One region of the Micromonospora sp. NPDC000316 genome, then DNA from elsewhere that is predicted to be linked to it. Evidence: riboswitches for the same ligand, from Rfam matches in the RefSeq annotation. Region 1 holds a riboswitch; each other region holds the start of a gene.
What was found. Region 1 has a riboswitch for S-adenosylmethionine ahead of ACFY2Q_RS11825 (aminotransferase class V-fold PLP-dependent enzyme). Riboswitches for the same ligand answer to the same signal wherever they lie in the genome.

Region 1 (5,043 bases):
TTGCCCTGGGGAGGGACGATGCCGGTATTCGTGAAGAAGCTGCTGACCTGGGGCAGTGTCGCGTTCCTGATCTACTTCATGGCGTTCCGACCGGACGGCGCCGCGCAGCTGTTCAAGGCGATCGGGGCGATGCTCGTGGCGATGGCCCAGGGGCTCGGTGACTTCCTCACCACCCTGATGACCTGAACCCCCAGCCGTCAGGGACGACCGGGCGGCCAGGGCGCCACGGGACGCGCGCCGTGCCAGCCGGGCGGCGGATAGCCCATCGGGGGCGGCGGCGGGGCCAGCACCACCGGAATCGGCACCACCGGCTCGTCGGGTGCGGCCACCGGCCGCTGCGTACCGTCCGGGAAGCGCAGGTGGTATCGGCTACCGTCCCAGACCCCCACCGGAGCCTGCGGGTCCCGACCCACGAAGAACGACCGGTACGCGGTGATCGCGTCCAGCAGTTGCCGCTCCTCGGCAGCGGTCCGCTCCTGGTCGGCGGGCTTGCGGTCCAGGCCACGAAGCGTTCCGTCGCGCAGCAGCGCCAGCCGGGTGGCGGAGAACTGGTAGCCCCGCATCGCCCGGACACCGGCGTCGCCTGCCACCCGGCGCGCCCAACTGCGGGCCGCGTGCCGACGGCCGAGGCTGCTCAGCGCGGCCACCTCGGGTGGGCTCAGCCAGCCTGCCCGCACGTAGTCCGGCAGTCTCCGCTCGGTGAGCCGGCCCTCCCACGCGCGCAGCCACAGCGCGAGCCCCACCATGCCGAAGAACACAGGGACCATCAGGCCGAGGAAGCCGTACAACATGATCACTGCTTCGCCGGTGGCCTGGGTCAGCGTGGGCAGCAGGTTCCAGGTGCCGTGCAGGATCATCGCCAGCAGCAGGCCGGCGATGGGGGCGAGCACCCGGACCCGACGGTCGGCCGTCCGGGCCGCGATGCCCAGCCCCACACCGGTCATCGAGGTGAAGAGCGGATGGGCGAACCCGAACAGGAGGATCCGGACGATGAAGATGGCGATGACCTGCTGGGTGCCGGTCGCCGGGCCGTACCGGTCGGCGCCTGCCGCGTAGCCGTACCCGCCCAGGTAGAGGATGTTCTCCACCATGGCGAAGCCGACCGCGGAGAGCCCGCAGTAGACAAGCCCGTCGGTGATCCCGGACCACTCCCGGCGGCGGAACACGAGCAGCAGGATCGGGCCGAGGGCCTTGGTCAACTCCTCGATGAACGGTGCCACGAGCACCCCGGTGAGCGCGGCGGGCAGCCCCCAGTCGGCGAACCGGCCGGCGGCGAACTCGTTGACGGTGAGCGAGGCCGCCGTGGAGACGAAAGCTCCCCAGGCGAAGCAGAAGATCAGATATTTCAGCGGCTCCGGTTCGTACCTGTCGAGCCAGAGGAAGCAGGCGACCAGCACCGGCACCGGCAGGATCGCGGCGACCACCCCGACCAGCAGGGCCTGCACGCCGAGCGACTGGCCGAGCGTGAAGACCATGAACACCGCGCACGCGGCGATGAGCAGCACCACCCCGGCCAGCACCAGGAATCGTCGCCAGCCGAGTCGGCGCAGCGGCATCCGGGGTGCCTCGCCTGCGGGCGGGGCCGCGGGCGCGGGCGGCGACGACGGCAGGGGTGCACCGGGCGGGGTGTCGGCCATGCGGTCAGCGTAGCCATCCGACGCCGGCTGGTTCGGGCGCATCCACAGCCGCTATGCTGCTGGGCAGGTCACGAGTGCCAGCGCGAAGCCCCGGTTTGCTGGCCGGCAACCCTCGTCAGTTCGCGGTGGGGTGCCCCGGGTGATGACCGGGCCCAGCCCGATCGGCGTGCTGGGCAAGCGCGGACCCCGTCCCGGCCTAACGCCAGGGGTCCCTGACCCCGGAGGCTCCGGCATGCCCGTCACCCTCGTACCCTCGCTGCCCACGATCGCCGCTCCCGCTTCGGCGGCGCCGCTCGACGTGCTCGGCGTACCCGGCGAAATCAACCTGGACTACGCGGCCACCGCGCCGTGCGCGCGGGCCGCGGCCGACGCGGTGACCGAACTGCTGCCCTGGTACGCGAGCGTGCACCGAGGCGCTGGCGCGCTGTCGCGCCGTTGCACGCTCGACTACGAGCGGGCCCGGCAGACGGTCGGCGACTTCTTCGGCGCCCGCGCCGACGATCACGTGATCTTCACCCGGAACACCACGGATGCGCTCAACCTGCTGGCTCGGGCCCTGCCGGCCGGCGCGACGGTTGTCACATTCGCCGGTGAGCACCACGCCAACCTGCTGCCGTGGCCGCGCGGCTCGGTCCGGCTGCCGGTGCCCACCGACCCGGCCGAGGCGGTACGCGCTCTCGCCGCCGCCCTCACCGAGCTGCGCCGGAACAGCAACCCGGCGCTGCCGGTGCTTGTCGCGGTGACCGGGGCCAGCAACGTGACAGGGGAGCGGTGGCCGGTCGCCGAGCTGGCGCGGGTGGCCCACCGGCACGGTGCCCGGATCGTCCTCGACGCCGCGCAACTCGCCCCGCACGCCCCCGTCGACCTGCTCACGCTCGATGTGGACTACCTGGCCGTCTCCGGCCACAAGCTGTACGCCCCGTTCGGCGCGGGCGTCCTCATCGGCCGCTCGGACTGGCTGGACGCCGCCGCGCCCTACCTGTCCGGTGGCGGCGCGACAAGCCACGTCGGGCCGGCCACCCACGACGTGACCTGGACGACCGGCCCGGCACGGCACGAGGGTGGCACGCCGAACCTGTTGGGTGCGGTGGCGCTGGCTGCGGTCTGCGAGGCGCTGGGCAACGCGGACCGGGCCGCGCTGGCCGCCGACGAGCAGGCGCTGCTGGCCCGGCTACGCGCCGGCATCGCCGCCCTGCCGCACGTGGTGGAGCTGCGCACCTTCGGCCCCGAGGCGCCCCGGGTCGGCATCGTCTCGTTCGTGGTCGCCGGGCGGGACTCGGCGGAGGTGGCCGCCCGGCTGGCCGCCGAGCACCGGATCGGCGTACGGGACGGGTTGTTCTGTGCCCACCCGTTGGCCCGGCGGCTGCTCGCCGACGCGGCGGCGCGTACCGGTCGGCGGGATCTTCCACCCACCGCGTTGCGTGCCAGCATCGGCCTGGGCAGCACCGCTGCCCAGGTGGACCGGCTGCTCGCGGCGCTGGCCACGCTGGGCTGAGCGCTCAGCCGATGGGTGGCGCGGTGGGCGGCTTCGGCGCCTCGGCCGGCCCGGCCGGCTGACCGACCGGCCGCTCCTGCTCCCCGAAGGCGGTGCGGATCCACCGGTTCGCCTCCTCCTGCTCGATCCCGGAGGCCACCAGCAGGTCACTCGCCGTCGTCCGGATCTGGGCGACCACCACGCTGCCCGAGAAGCCGACCCCTGCGGCGTACGCCCGGCCGGCCTCGCTTACCGCCCGCAGCGACCGCTCCCGTGCCTTCTGCGGCTCCTGGCCCGCCGCGAACTGCTGTTTGAGCAGCCGGACCGCCTCGGCGAGGTGCGCGATCCCGTCCGGCATGGGATCCGGCACGGGCTCGGAGTCCTCGATCAGCGTGACGGACCGGCGGATCAGGGTGCCGGTGTTGCGCATCGCCCGGTCGATCGGGTCGGCGGCCTCCGCGTAGTGGGTCAGCTCACCGCGACGGTGCCAGCGGGCCGGGGAGAGCGTGGCGGTCTCCTTCGCGCCCTCGATCGCCTCGGACAGGGTGGCCAACTCCTCCTTGTTGTCGCGCATCCGCTCCAGTGCCCGCTGGGTGGCATCGCGGTCCCGTTTGCGCAGCCCGTCGGCGCAGGCGTCGAGCTGGTCGGCGAGCAGGTCCAGCGCCGGTCGGGCGGCCCGATTGAGCACCCGCAGCGGGTTCAGCGGCAGCAGCACAGCCGTCACCAGCAGCGCGATCCCGCCGCCGAGGAACGCGTCGATGAAGCGCGGGATCTCCAGATCCTCGGTGGAGGGGCTCAGCGTCACGATAAGCACCGCCGTGGCCGCCGTCTGGATGACGATGGACACGCTGGCGCCGGCGAAGATGGTGAGCAGGATCGCCACAGTGACCACCAGGCCGAGCTGCCACGCCCCGGTCCCGACCAGGTAGATCAGGAAGTCGCCGATGGCCACTCCGATCGCCACCCCGAGGATCAGCTCCACGGTCCGGCGGGTCCGCTGGCCGACCGAGGCCGCCAGGGTGCCGACCGCGGAGATCGGCCCGAAGACCGGCTGCGGGTTGTTGAGCAGCTTGAGCGAGATCAGGTACGCCAGCCCGGCGGCCAGCCCGGCCTGCACGGCCAGCCCACCGGCCATCCGCACCCGGTGCAGCCGGTCGTGCAGGGTGGCCCGGCCGCGATGGCGCAGTTCCTCGGTGGCCTCGGCGATACGCGCGCCGTCGAGGTCCACCAGCCCTTCCCGCAGCGGGGCACGACGCACCATCGGAGGTCTCTTGTCCCGGGCCACGGCCATGAGCGCGACTACCCGAGGCGGGCGCGCTGAATCCTCCCGCCACACGCGCACGGGACGAATACGGCAGACTCGGGCGGTGGCCGATCTGCTGGACCGGTGGCGGGCGGCAGCCCGGGGTGCCGGGGTGATGCTCGACGATGCCTCGACCCGGGCCGGCGAGCAACTGCTCGCCCGGTGGCGGGAGCCGCACCGGCACTACCACACGGTGGCGCACCTGACCGCCGTACTCGACGTGGTGGACGGGCACGCCGCGCTTGCCGACCGGGCCGACCTGGTCCGCCTTGCCGCCTGGTGTCACGACGCGATCTACGACCCCAGGGCTCCCGGCGACACAAACGAACGGGACAGCGCCGCGCTCGCCGAGAGCCTGCTCACCGGGCTCGGGCTGCCGGCGACGGCGGTGGCGGAGGTCCGGCGGCTCGTCCTGCTCACCGCCGGGCACGTGGTGGCGCCCGACGACCCCGACGGCGCCCTGCTCTGCGACGCGGACCTCGCCGTGTTGGCCGCGCCGCCCGCCGCCTACGACCGCTACGCGGCGGCCATCCGGCAGGAGTACGCGCACGTGCCCGAGCATGCCTTCCGGACGGGTCGGGCCGGCGTCCTCACCGCGCTGCTGGCGCTGCCCGAGTTGTTCCGGCTGC
Region 2 (5,043 bases), on a different contig from region 1:
CCGAGCAGCATGTCACTGATCCAGCAGTCGCACTGCGGTCTTGGCGCCGGACTCGGAGAACTCCTCCACGACGATCTTGTCGTGTGCCTGGTGGTTCTGGTCGAACTTGATGGTGCCGCCCACGATGGTGGGGCTGTAGGTGAGGTTCTTCAACGCCTCGCGGACGCCCTTCGGGCTGATCTCGTCGGCAGCCCGCAGCGCGGCGGCGAGGATCTGGACGCTCTGGTAGCCGTCCCAGCCGACGTACGCGTTCGCCGTCGTCCCGCCGTTTGCCTCCCACGCCTTCAGGTACGCCTGGTTCTGCGGGGTGTCGACGGAGGCCGAGTACGCCGCGGAGTTGTAGCCCTTCAGCGCCTTTGTCGACGAGGACAGCTGCGCCATGTCCAACTGCCCGGCGATCGGCACGCTCTGCAGGCCCGCGGCGCCGTACTGCTGGTAGAAGTTCGCCACCTGGGAGCCGCTGTTGAGCCAGAGGACCACGGCGTCGGGCTTCTTGGTCCCGATCCGCGCGACGACCGCGGCGAAGTCGGGGTCGTTGAGGTTCATCGCGTCGTCGGAGACGATCGTGATCCCGGCGTTCTTCGCCGCGTCGGTGATCGCGGTACGACCGCCCTGCCCGAACGAGTCGTCGCTCGTGACGAGCGCGATGGTGCGCACCGTGCCCAACTGGGCCAGGTTCGTCACCGCGGAGACGGCTGTGACGTCGTCGTTCGGGCCCCAGCGGAAGATCCACTTGTTGCCGTCCTCGCCGGCCTGCTTGGTGATCTCCGGGTTGCTCGCCAGGTCGATAAGCAGCGGCACGCCGGCCCGCTCGACAAGGGGGAGCGCGGCGAGCGTGGAGTCGCTGCACAGGCCGCCGATGATCGCCACCGGGTCGTCGCCCAGCAGGGACTCGACTGCGCTCGCGCCGTTCGTCGAGGTGCAGCCGTTGTCCTGCACGGCCAGCTCGACCTGCCGGCCGTCGATGCCGCCGGCCGCGTTGATCTCGGAGACCGCCAGCTTCGCGCCATCCGCGGCGGGCTGGCCGAAACCGCCGACGGCGGCGGCGAGGGGGGTGAAGAGGCCGATCCTGATCGGACCGTCGGACGAGGCGTCGCTGTCGGAGCCGCCGCAGGCCGCGATGGCGAGGAGGAGTACGGACGCGGCGGCGGCGCCACCGAGGCGCAGTCGACCGGAGCGAGAGGTGCGGAAAGACATGGGTGGTTCTCCTCAGTAACTGCTACAGCCAGCGGAAGGCGCTCGTGCGCCGGATCGTCTCGATCAGCTCCGGGGCGTACGTGACGGTGTCGATCTCGACGTTCTTCTGCGAGATCACCCGGTGCTTGATGCGCCAGCCGGCGGTGGTGCGGACAAAGTCGTCGACGTACAGGCTGTTGGCCTGGGTTCTGCTGAGCACACCCTCGGTGTCGGTGGTCTGCAGCGTGATCGAGGCGAGCTCGCTGATGGTGCGTGCCGTGTCGCCGTGGATCCTGAACAGCGTGTTGCTTATGGAGTGCTGGCCGGAGAGGCGGGTGGGGGTGAACCGCTCCACGAGGAACGCGCGGAACGCGGCAGGGCTCAGCGTGCCGTCGAGCCCACTGCCGGGCAGTTCCATTACCGCGTCGTCGGTGAAGACGGCGTCGAGCAGGTGCCACTCCTGCTGGTCCTGGGCCTGGCAGTAGGCGACGAGCACATCGGTGATCTCGGCCCGGTCGATGAGTTCCTGGACGTCGACGCTCATGCCGTCGCACTCCTCAGACGATGGGTCCACGGGGTCGTGGAGGTGGTGCGGAACGCCTCAGCCAACGGGCCGGCGTACGTCTGCCGCCGCTCCTCGAAGCTCTTGAGCGCCAGCACCCGCCGGGTGATCCGCCAGCCGTCCGGCGTGCGGACCAGGTCGTCGACATAGAGGCCCGCAGCGTGCAGACAGGCCACAAGGGTCGGCTGATCCCGGACCCGTTCGAGCGTCGTGGCGAGGAACTCGGTGACCGTGTGCGCGGTGTCGCCGTCGATCCGGAAGATCGTGTTGCTCAGCACGTGCTGGCCCGAGAGCCGGATGTCGTCGAACGCGTCGACAAGTTCGTCGCGGAATCTCTCCGGCGAGCGCGGGCCGGTGCCGTCGATAAGCGCGTCCACAGTCGCGTCAGTGGCGAACGCGCTGCGATAGAGATCCCAGTCGCGCTGGTCGACGCCCTGCGCGTACGCGTTGAGCGCGTCGGTGATGCCGGCCCGGTCGGCCAGTGCCGCCGGCGTGAGACTCATGACGGCGATCCGGGCCCGGCTTCGCCGGTCAGCGGCTCGGTGATGGTCAGGATCTTGCCGACGTGCTTCGGTTCGGTGATCTCGGAGAGCGTGAACGCGGCGAGGTCGGTGTAGGTGACCTTCGAGGTGTCGTCAAGCACGATCTTCTCGTGGACCCCGTACGGCTGCCCGGCCGGACCGTCGTAGATCAGCGGGTTGCGGATCACGGTCCAGTCGACGGGCGCGTCACTGGCGGCGATGAACGCCTCCATGTCGTCCTTGTCGGCGACCCGGTTGCCCACCAGTTCGCGCAGCGCCACCACGTACGGCGAACCGTCGTTGCTGCTGCCGGCGCCGTGCGTGCTCATCAGCACGATGCGCTGTACTCCCGCGTCCGGCATCTGCGCGAACAGGTGCCTGGTGGAGGCCGTGCAGACGTCCACCACTTCGCTGTCGTCGACCTCGGCCCGGGTGCTGCCCGCGGCGGGTCGTCCCAGGCTGCTCACGACGGCGTCCTGCCCCTCGATGACAGCCGCGATGTGGTCCGCGTTGCGGGCGTCGCCCACGACGATCCGCAGCGCCTCGTGCCGAATCGGCAGCGCCTCGGGGCGGCGTGCCAGGGCGACGACGGAATGTCCTCCGGCGAGGGCCTGCCGAATGATCTCCTGGCCAGTCTTGCCGGTGGCACCGAATACAGCGATCTTCACAATTGTTCCTTCCTGCCAGGACAACGCGAACCGGCAGGAAATCTCGCTCAATGGAGGTAGACCGCTGGCGCGGGCATGTTTCCAAGCCGGGACCCGCGAAGGTCCGCTATTGCGCCTGCGGAAGCAGGCGCCTGGTCATCACCCGGGGCACCCCATCGCGGACGAGGGTTGCCTGCCAGCGAGCCGGGGCTTGGCGCTGGCCATCTGGACCTAGCCCAGACCATAACCAGGCCCGCGCCGAACAGGTAACACGCAAATCCCATCTGTGATGTAGGTAATTCCGCCGCCGGTGACTTCCACTGCCTTCACCTGCTTGGCCCTCGAATCGCCTGTTCAGGTGCCGGATGTCCGAACCGGCCGCCGTCGCGGGGCATCTCCTCGCGCGACAGGGATCAATGGGTGGGAGGCGGCGCGGTGCTGCCACGCACGACGAGGGTCGTGCCGAGTTCGTATCGTTCCTGGGCCAGGCGACCGCCGTCGGCAAGGGCCAGTGCGAGCCGAGCCGCGGTGGCACCGATCTCACCGAACGGCTGTCGCACAGTGGTGAGGGGCGGTGTCAGCCATGCCGCCTGGTCGATGTCATCGAAGCCGATGACGCTGAGGTCCTCCGGAATCCGCAGGCGTGACGCCCGCGCCGCGGCGTAGACGCCAAGCGCCTGGAGGTCGTTGCCGCAGACGACGGCTGTCGGCGGGGCGGAGTGGGCGAGCAACTGGGCGCCGAGTTCACGGCCGTCGTCGAAGCTGAAGACACCGCGCCGTTCGAGGGTTTCGTCCAACGGGACGTCGGCGTAGTCCAGCGCGGCCCGGAAGCCGTCCAGGCGAGCCCGCGCGGCCAGGTCGTCGACCGGTCCGGTGATCACACCGATCCGCCGGTGGCCGAGGTCGAGAAGGTGTCGAGTGGCGGCGAGGGCACCACTCCAGTTGGTTGCCCCGACAGCGGGCGTGGGGGACAGGTCAACGGTCGGATCGATGGCGACAAGCGGTATGCCGGCGGCGGTCAATCGCTTCCCGTGATCGGCGGTGACCAGGGAGAACGCGGTGATGACCGCTGTCGGCTGGCGCAGGAGCAGGGGCTCCACCCACTGCTGGCCCGCCAGTATGCGTCGTCGGACATCGGTGAAGCCGACTGTGCAGTCCCTCGTGCCGGCGACCTCCTGGACACCGCGCAGGATCTCCATGGCGATCGAGGGCAGCATCTGGTGAAAGACGACCTCGATGCAGAGGGACGCACCGCTGGACTGTCGTCGGCGGTAGCCGTGGTCGCGCAGCAGCGCCTCCACCCGTTGCCGGGTCTGCTCGCCGACACCACCTCGGCCGTTGAGAACCTTGGAGACCGTGGGCGGGGAGACCCCGGCGAGTTCGGCGATCGTGGCGATGGGCAGGTCACCGCGCCAGGGCTTGCGGGCATGGCGTCCTTGACCTTCCTCGATCACGAGAGGAATTCTACGGGCGGACCACGGAATGCTCGGCCAGCCGCGTACCGCCTGACCTTAGGAAATGTTCACGACAACATTTCGTGCCCGCGCGTTCCGACGTAAGCCGACGCGGATATCGAGCGGGGTCGGCAGATCCGATGTGGTGCGGGGCCGCATCCGAGCTGGTCAATGGCGTAGTTTCGCGCCGGGCGGGCTGCTGATCCTCGCCCGAGGGGTGCCGGAGCGAGCGTGGTCGAGGGTGTCGACCGGCATGCGCCTCGGGCCAAACTTTCGCGAAACCTCTTGGTCACGTCTTGACGAGTGATATCGCCATCCACGACAGTCGATGTGGGCACAGCTGGCGCGCCGTCCGGGAGCTCGGGCGCCAGCGAGACGTCGATGAGTTCGCTGCTGGGTGCGACGGGCCGCACATGTTAGCGCTAACGACGATCTGGTCAGCTCACCTGGCCACGACATCGATTCCCCGGCGGCAATGGATCGCTGCCGGGGAGCCGTACGGGTCGCGGCCAAACACCCAGGAGAGATGTCGATGAGAAGATCGAGAAAGACAAACGCGGCCCTGATGTCCGCCGGTGCCGTTCTGTTGGCCTCGACGGCGGTCGCCGTGGCGATGCCGGCCGGGGCCGCGGCCGCCGGCTGTTCGGTGAACTACAGCGTGTCGTCACAGTGGCAGGACGGCT
Region 3 (5,043 bases), on a different contig from region 1:
CGGCGAGCAGCAGGCCCAGCACCGAGCCGAGCAGGGCGGCGGAGACCGCGAGGATCAGCGTGTTGGGCAGCCCGACCGTCAGCATGTCGGGCAGTGCCTCGCGCATGGCGTCCCAGTCGAAGAACGTCTCCCACAGGGTGCTCAACGGATCCATCGGTCGCCTCTCCTACCGCCCTGCTCGCTCGTCACCGGTACGTCGTCAGGACACGGCCGGCGACGGCACTGCCACCGTGCCGCTGCCTGGCTTGAAGTCCTCCGGGACCGGCCGGCCCGGGTAGTACTGCAACTGCAACCGGCTCCACGTGCCGTCCGCGATGACCTCGTCGAGGCCCTTGTTCAGCGCCTCGCGCAGCTTGTCGTTGCCCTTGGCCACGGCGTACGCGGTAGGGGCGTTGCTGAGCTGCTTGGCCGCCACCGTGATCTTGCCGTTGCTGTCGGCCGCCAACTTGTCGCCGATCTCCGCCGGGGCGATCCACGCGTCGGCGGTGCCCGCCTTGAGCTGGTTGATCGCACCGTTGTAGTCCGGCACCCGCACCGGGTCGAGCTTCTGTGCGGTGGCGTAGTCGTCCTGGACGGTGCCCTGCACCACGACGACCCGCTTGCCGGCGAGCTGGTCGAAGCCGGTGATCGACGAACCGGCCGGAACGTCCAGGCCGAAGTAGCTGAAGTCGTAGCCGTTGCCGAAGTCGACGTTCTTCTTCCGCGCCTCGGTGATGGTGATCGAGGAGCTGCCGACGTCGAACTTGCGGTTGTTGACCTGGGACAACAGCGCGGAGAAGTCGGTGCCGACGAACTCGACCTTCAGGCCGATCTTGTCGGCGACCGCCGTGAGCAGGTCGTTGTCGAAGCCTGTGAACTTGCCGTCCTTGAGGTACACGTTCGGCGGCGCGTCCGACAGCGTGCCGGCGCGCAGCACGCCGGCCTGGATCAGCCCGTACGGGTTGCTGTCGGCGTCGGACGACGAATCGTCGGAGCCGCAGGCGGTGAGCGCGGTCGCGGCCAGGATGGCGGCGACGCCGACGGCGGCGGCACGGGTCAGGGCAGGAAGGAATCGCATGAGTGTCTCCGAGGGGTCGCGTCTGGCGGCCATGGGCGTGCGCCGCCGACGGTGCGCCCGATGAGGGCGTACCGCTTGTGTGGTTCGTGGAAAGAGGGCGTGCGCTAGTGCGCTGCGCGGCCGCGACAGGCGGCGCTGCACACTCGCATCATGTCCACGTGCCGCCGCCGAATCAGTGCCGGCGAGGGTCGACCGGCGCGGACGTGCGCGCCGAGGGCGGGTGGATCGGTGCTGAGGATGTGCATCAGGTCTCCCGGGTCTGTGCTGACCTGGGTGCCAGGCCACGCTTGCACCGGCGTGCTGCCGGTGCCTGGTCTTCACCCGGGGCACCCCACCGCGGAGGAGGGTTGCCGGCCAGCGAGCCGGGGCTTCGCGCTGGCACTCATGACCTGCGCCGAGGCTAGCAGCAGAGCCCGGCCGATCGTCCAGCCGATATGACCATGCTCACCGTCCGTCGCCTGGTCAGCCGGCGTGCACGTGCGGCCGGCGGGTCTGGTCGGGCTCCTGGCGGCGCAGGATCTCCCGGGTGACCGAGGCGATCTCGCCCTGCCCGAAAGCCAGGTACCGCAGGACGTTGCGGGCCGGGCCACCCTCGGTCCACTCGAAGTAGATGTGCGGGCGTCGTCCGCTGCGGTCGCGGATCTCCAGGAGCAGGGCGGCCAGCGCGTTGGGCACCGACGAGCTGGCCAGGCTGAGCACCGGGAACCGGTCGTGCGCCACGCTGCCGCGCACCAGCAGCCCGGTCTCGAAATCCGACGGGTCGGTGACGTGGACCTCGACGAATATGACGTCACTGTCGTCGGGGAAGTCGTTGTCCGCCATGGTCTGCGCCAGCTTGTCGCGGTATTCGGTCAGGTCGCGTCGCGCCGGTTCGTGCGCGATGAGGCGGATCCGTCGCCCGCTGCGCTCGGCCACGAACGCCGCCGCGTCCGGGTCGAAATCGACCCGGTCGATCCGCAGTTCGAAGGCCCGCATCAGCCGCGACAGCGCCGACACCAGGATCATCGCGCCGATGAAGCAGGCGGCGATCTTCACGCCGTCGGGACGTTGCACCACGTTCGCCGCAGTGGTGTAGACGAACACCACAGCGATGATCCCGAACGCGATCATGCGCCCGCGCTGCCGGCGCCGTCGCGCCGCGAGGGTCACCGCCGTCGACGCCGAGGTGATCAACACAAGGACCCCCGTGGCGTACGCGCCGCCCTGCGCATCGACGCTTGCCCGGAAGACGATCGTGATCAGGAACGCCACCCCGGTGAACACCAGCACCAGCGGCCGGATCGCCCGGGCCCAGGTCGGCGCCATGCCGTACCGGGGCAGGTAGCGGGGGACCAGGTTGAGCAGGCCGGCCATCGCCGAGGCGCCCGCGAACCAGAGGATCCCGATTGTCGACAGGTCGTACGCCGTGCCGAACACCTGGCCGAGGTGCTGGTGTGCCAGATAGGACAGCGCCCGCCCGTTCGCCGGACCGCCCGGCTGGAACGCCTCGGGCGGGATCAGCACTGTGGTGGTCACGCTGCTGGTGATCAGAAAGACGCTCATGGTGGCGGCGGCGGTGGTGAGCAACCGACGCGCGCCCCGGATCCGACCCAGCGGCCGATCCTCCGAATCTTGGCGGTCCCCCCGGATGTGCGGCATCACCGCCACGCCCGTCTCGAAGCCGGACAGGCCCAGCGCCAGCTTCGGGAACACCAGCAGCGACAGCGCGACGACCATCAGCGGATCGCCGTGCCCGGTGGTCAGCGTGCTCGTCCAGTCCCCGACCGCGCTCGGATGGGTCACCACCCGCCACAGCGCGTCGACGATCACCACCGCGTTCAACGTCAGGTAGACCGCGACCAGGACGACGGCGATCCCAATGGCCTCGCCGAATCCCTTGAGGAACACCGCGCCGAGCAACGCCACGAGCAGCAACGTGAGCAGCACCTCGTGGCCCTTGAGGCCACTGGGCCAGAAGGGGTTCTCGTCGAGGTGCGCTGTCGCGTCGGCCGCGGACAGGGTGATGGTGATGATGAAGTCGGTGGCCGCGAAACCGAGCAGCACCAACACGAACAGCTTGCCCGGCCAGTAGCTGAGCAGGCGTACCAGCATCGCGATCGAGCCCTCACCGTGCGGGCTCTCCGCCGCCACCCGCCGATAGACAGGCAGCGCGCCGAGCAACGTCACCAACACCAGCACCAGTGTCGCCACCGGCGACAGCGCCCCGGCGGCGAGCGCCGCGATGCCCGGCTGGTAGCCGAGCGTCGAGAAGTAGTCGACGCCGGTCAGGCACATCACCTTCCACCACGGGTGGTGCCGCTGCTGCGCTTGGCGGACATGCAGGCCCTGCGGCACCTGCCGCTCCGACGCGTCGGCGAGCAGCCAGCGCCGCAGCCGGTCGGTCCGCCGACCGGCGCGCCTGTCGACCTCCATCGGCGCTACCCCCGTCGTCCCGCCCATGGTCACCGCGAGTATCCGCCGGCAGGCCGGCACCCGTCCGCCGTGCGCGGAAACCCGCCCGTCGTGGCCACCTGCGAGCGCGTGTCGGAGGGTTTCGGGCCGGAGGCCGGGGGAAAGCAGCGCCCCCACGGCAGGCAGGCCGCCGGACGGGCGACACCGGGAAAGGGGAGCGGGCCATGGTCGGCGGCCGTCGGTTCCGCCCGGGTGGTGGCTTCGGCCGCCAGCTCGACGAGTACGAGACCCGCGTCGGCGTCCCGCCCGCGGGGGAACCGGCCCCCATACCGGCCGGCGGGCTGGTGGACAGCGCTGTCTACATCAGGGGCCACCGCTTCGCCTCGCCGAACGGCCTCGCGGAGACGTACCGCTGCCTTCAGGAGCAGGACGACGCGATGGCCTGGATCGGGTTGTACCGACCCGACATCGACCAGATCACCTCGCTGGCCCGGGAGTTCCGCCTGCACGACCTGGCGGTGGAGGACGCGATCAACGCCCACCAGCGGCCCAAGCTGGAACGTTATGGGAACACCCTGTTCGTGGTGCTGCGCGCCGCCCGCTACGACGACATGCGGGAGGAGGTCGAGTTCTCCGAGCTGCACCTGTTCATCGGGCCGGGCTTCGTGGTCACGGTCCGCCACGGCGAGGCCCCCGACCTGGCCGCGGTACGGCGGCGGATGGAGGCCGACGCGCCGATGCTCGCCCAGGGACCCGAGGCGGTCCTGTACGCGATCCTCGACCAGGTGGTCGACGGGTACGCGCCGGTGGTGGCCGGTCTGGAGAACGACATCGACGAGATCGAGACGCAGGTGTTCGGCGGCGACCCGAACGCCAGCCGGCGCATCTACGGGCTCAGCCGGGAGGTCATCGAGTTCCAGCGGGCGGCCCGACCGCTGCTCACCATGCTCGACGCCCTGGCCGACGGCGCCGGCAGCTACGCCGCCGACGAGGAGCTGCGCCGCTACCTACGCGACGTCACCGACCACCTCACGCAGGTGGTGGAGCGGGTGGACGGTTTCCGGCACCTGCTGCAGAACATCCTCACCGTCAACGCCACACTCGTCTCGCAGCAGCAGAACGAGGAGATGCGCAGCCTCACGGCGGCCAGCTACGCGCAGAACGAGGAGCTGAAGAAGGTCTCGTCGTGGGCCGCGATCCTGTTCGCGCCCACGTTGATCGGCACCGTGTACGGCATGAACTTCGTCCACATGCCGGAGCTGCAGTGGCGCTTCGGCTACCTGTTCGCGCTGCTGCTCATGCTGCTCGTCTGCGGCACCCTCTACCTGATCTTCAAGCGGCGCGGCTGGCTGTGACCGGGCCGCCGAGGGTCACTCGATGCCGCGCAGGATGTGCCGCTCGTCTTCGACGTCGTCCTCACCGGCGCCGATCCGGCCGAGGAGCACGGCGGCGGCCCAGATGGTCAGCGGTGTGGCCGCCCCGGTCATGCCGCCGCCGGTACGGTCGTCCCGGGTCTGGCTCCGCTGGTTGCGCGGTGGCCTGCGCTGAGCCTGCATGGGCCCTGCCTCTCCTCGTCGAAGCCGCCCTCGGCGCGC

Region 2: it holds a riboswitch for S-adenosylmethionine, as region 1 does, so the genes downstream of both, ACFY2Q_RS17295 (NAD(P)-dependent oxidoreductase) here and ACFY2Q_RS11825 (aminotransferase class V-fold PLP-dependent enzyme) in region 1, are expected to answer to the same signal.
Region 3: it holds a riboswitch for S-adenosylmethionine, as region 1 does, so the genes downstream of both, ACFY2Q_RS07805 (ABC transporter substrate-binding protein) here and ACFY2Q_RS11825 (aminotransferase class V-fold PLP-dependent enzyme) in region 1, are expected to answer to the same signal.

Annotation. Positions count from the first base shown of each region.
Region 1 is NZ_JBIAZG010000004.1:203,404-208,446, forward strand. It holds gene ACFY2Q_RS11815 (hypothetical protein) at 19-186, shown strand; gene ACFY2Q_RS11820 (PrsW family intramembrane metalloprotease) at 198-1,679, opposite strand; SAM riboswitch class IV at 1,704-1,823, shown strand; gene ACFY2Q_RS11825 (aminotransferase class V-fold PLP-dependent enzyme) at 1,870-3,132, shown strand; gene ACFY2Q_RS11830 (aromatic acid exporter family protein) at 3,137-4,372, opposite strand; gene ACFY2Q_RS11835 (metal-dependent phosphohydrolase) at 4,479-5,043, shown strand, end outside.
Region 2 is NZ_JBIAZG010000007.1:188,983-194,025, reverse strand. It holds gene ACFY2Q_RS17315 (branched-chain amino acid ABC transporter permease) at 1-11, opposite strand, end outside; gene ACFY2Q_RS17310 (ABC transporter substrate-binding protein) at 13-1,197, opposite strand; gene ACFY2Q_RS17305 (nuclear transport factor 2 family protein) at 1,220-1,720, opposite strand; gene ACFY2Q_RS17300 (nuclear transport factor 2 family protein) at 1,717-2,241, opposite strand; gene ACFY2Q_RS17295 (NAD(P)-dependent oxidoreductase) at 2,238-2,927, opposite strand; SAM riboswitch class IV at 3,028-3,138, opposite strand; gene ACFY2Q_RS17290 (LacI family DNA-binding transcriptional regulator) at 3,320-4,360, opposite strand; gene ACFY2Q_RS17285 (cellulose binding domain-containing protein) at 4,893-5,043, shown strand, end outside.
Region 3 is NZ_JBIAZG010000002.1:709,596-714,638, forward strand. It holds gene ACFY2Q_RS07800 (amino acid ABC transporter permease) at 1-154, opposite strand, end outside; gene ACFY2Q_RS07805 (ABC transporter substrate-binding protein) at 200-1,057, opposite strand; SAM riboswitch class IV at 1,336-1,447, opposite strand; gene ACFY2Q_RS07810 (amino acid transporter) at 1,520-3,469, opposite strand; gene corA (magnesium/cobalt transporter CorA) at 3,673-4,803, shown strand; gene ACFY2Q_RS07820 (hypothetical protein) at 4,819-5,004, opposite strand.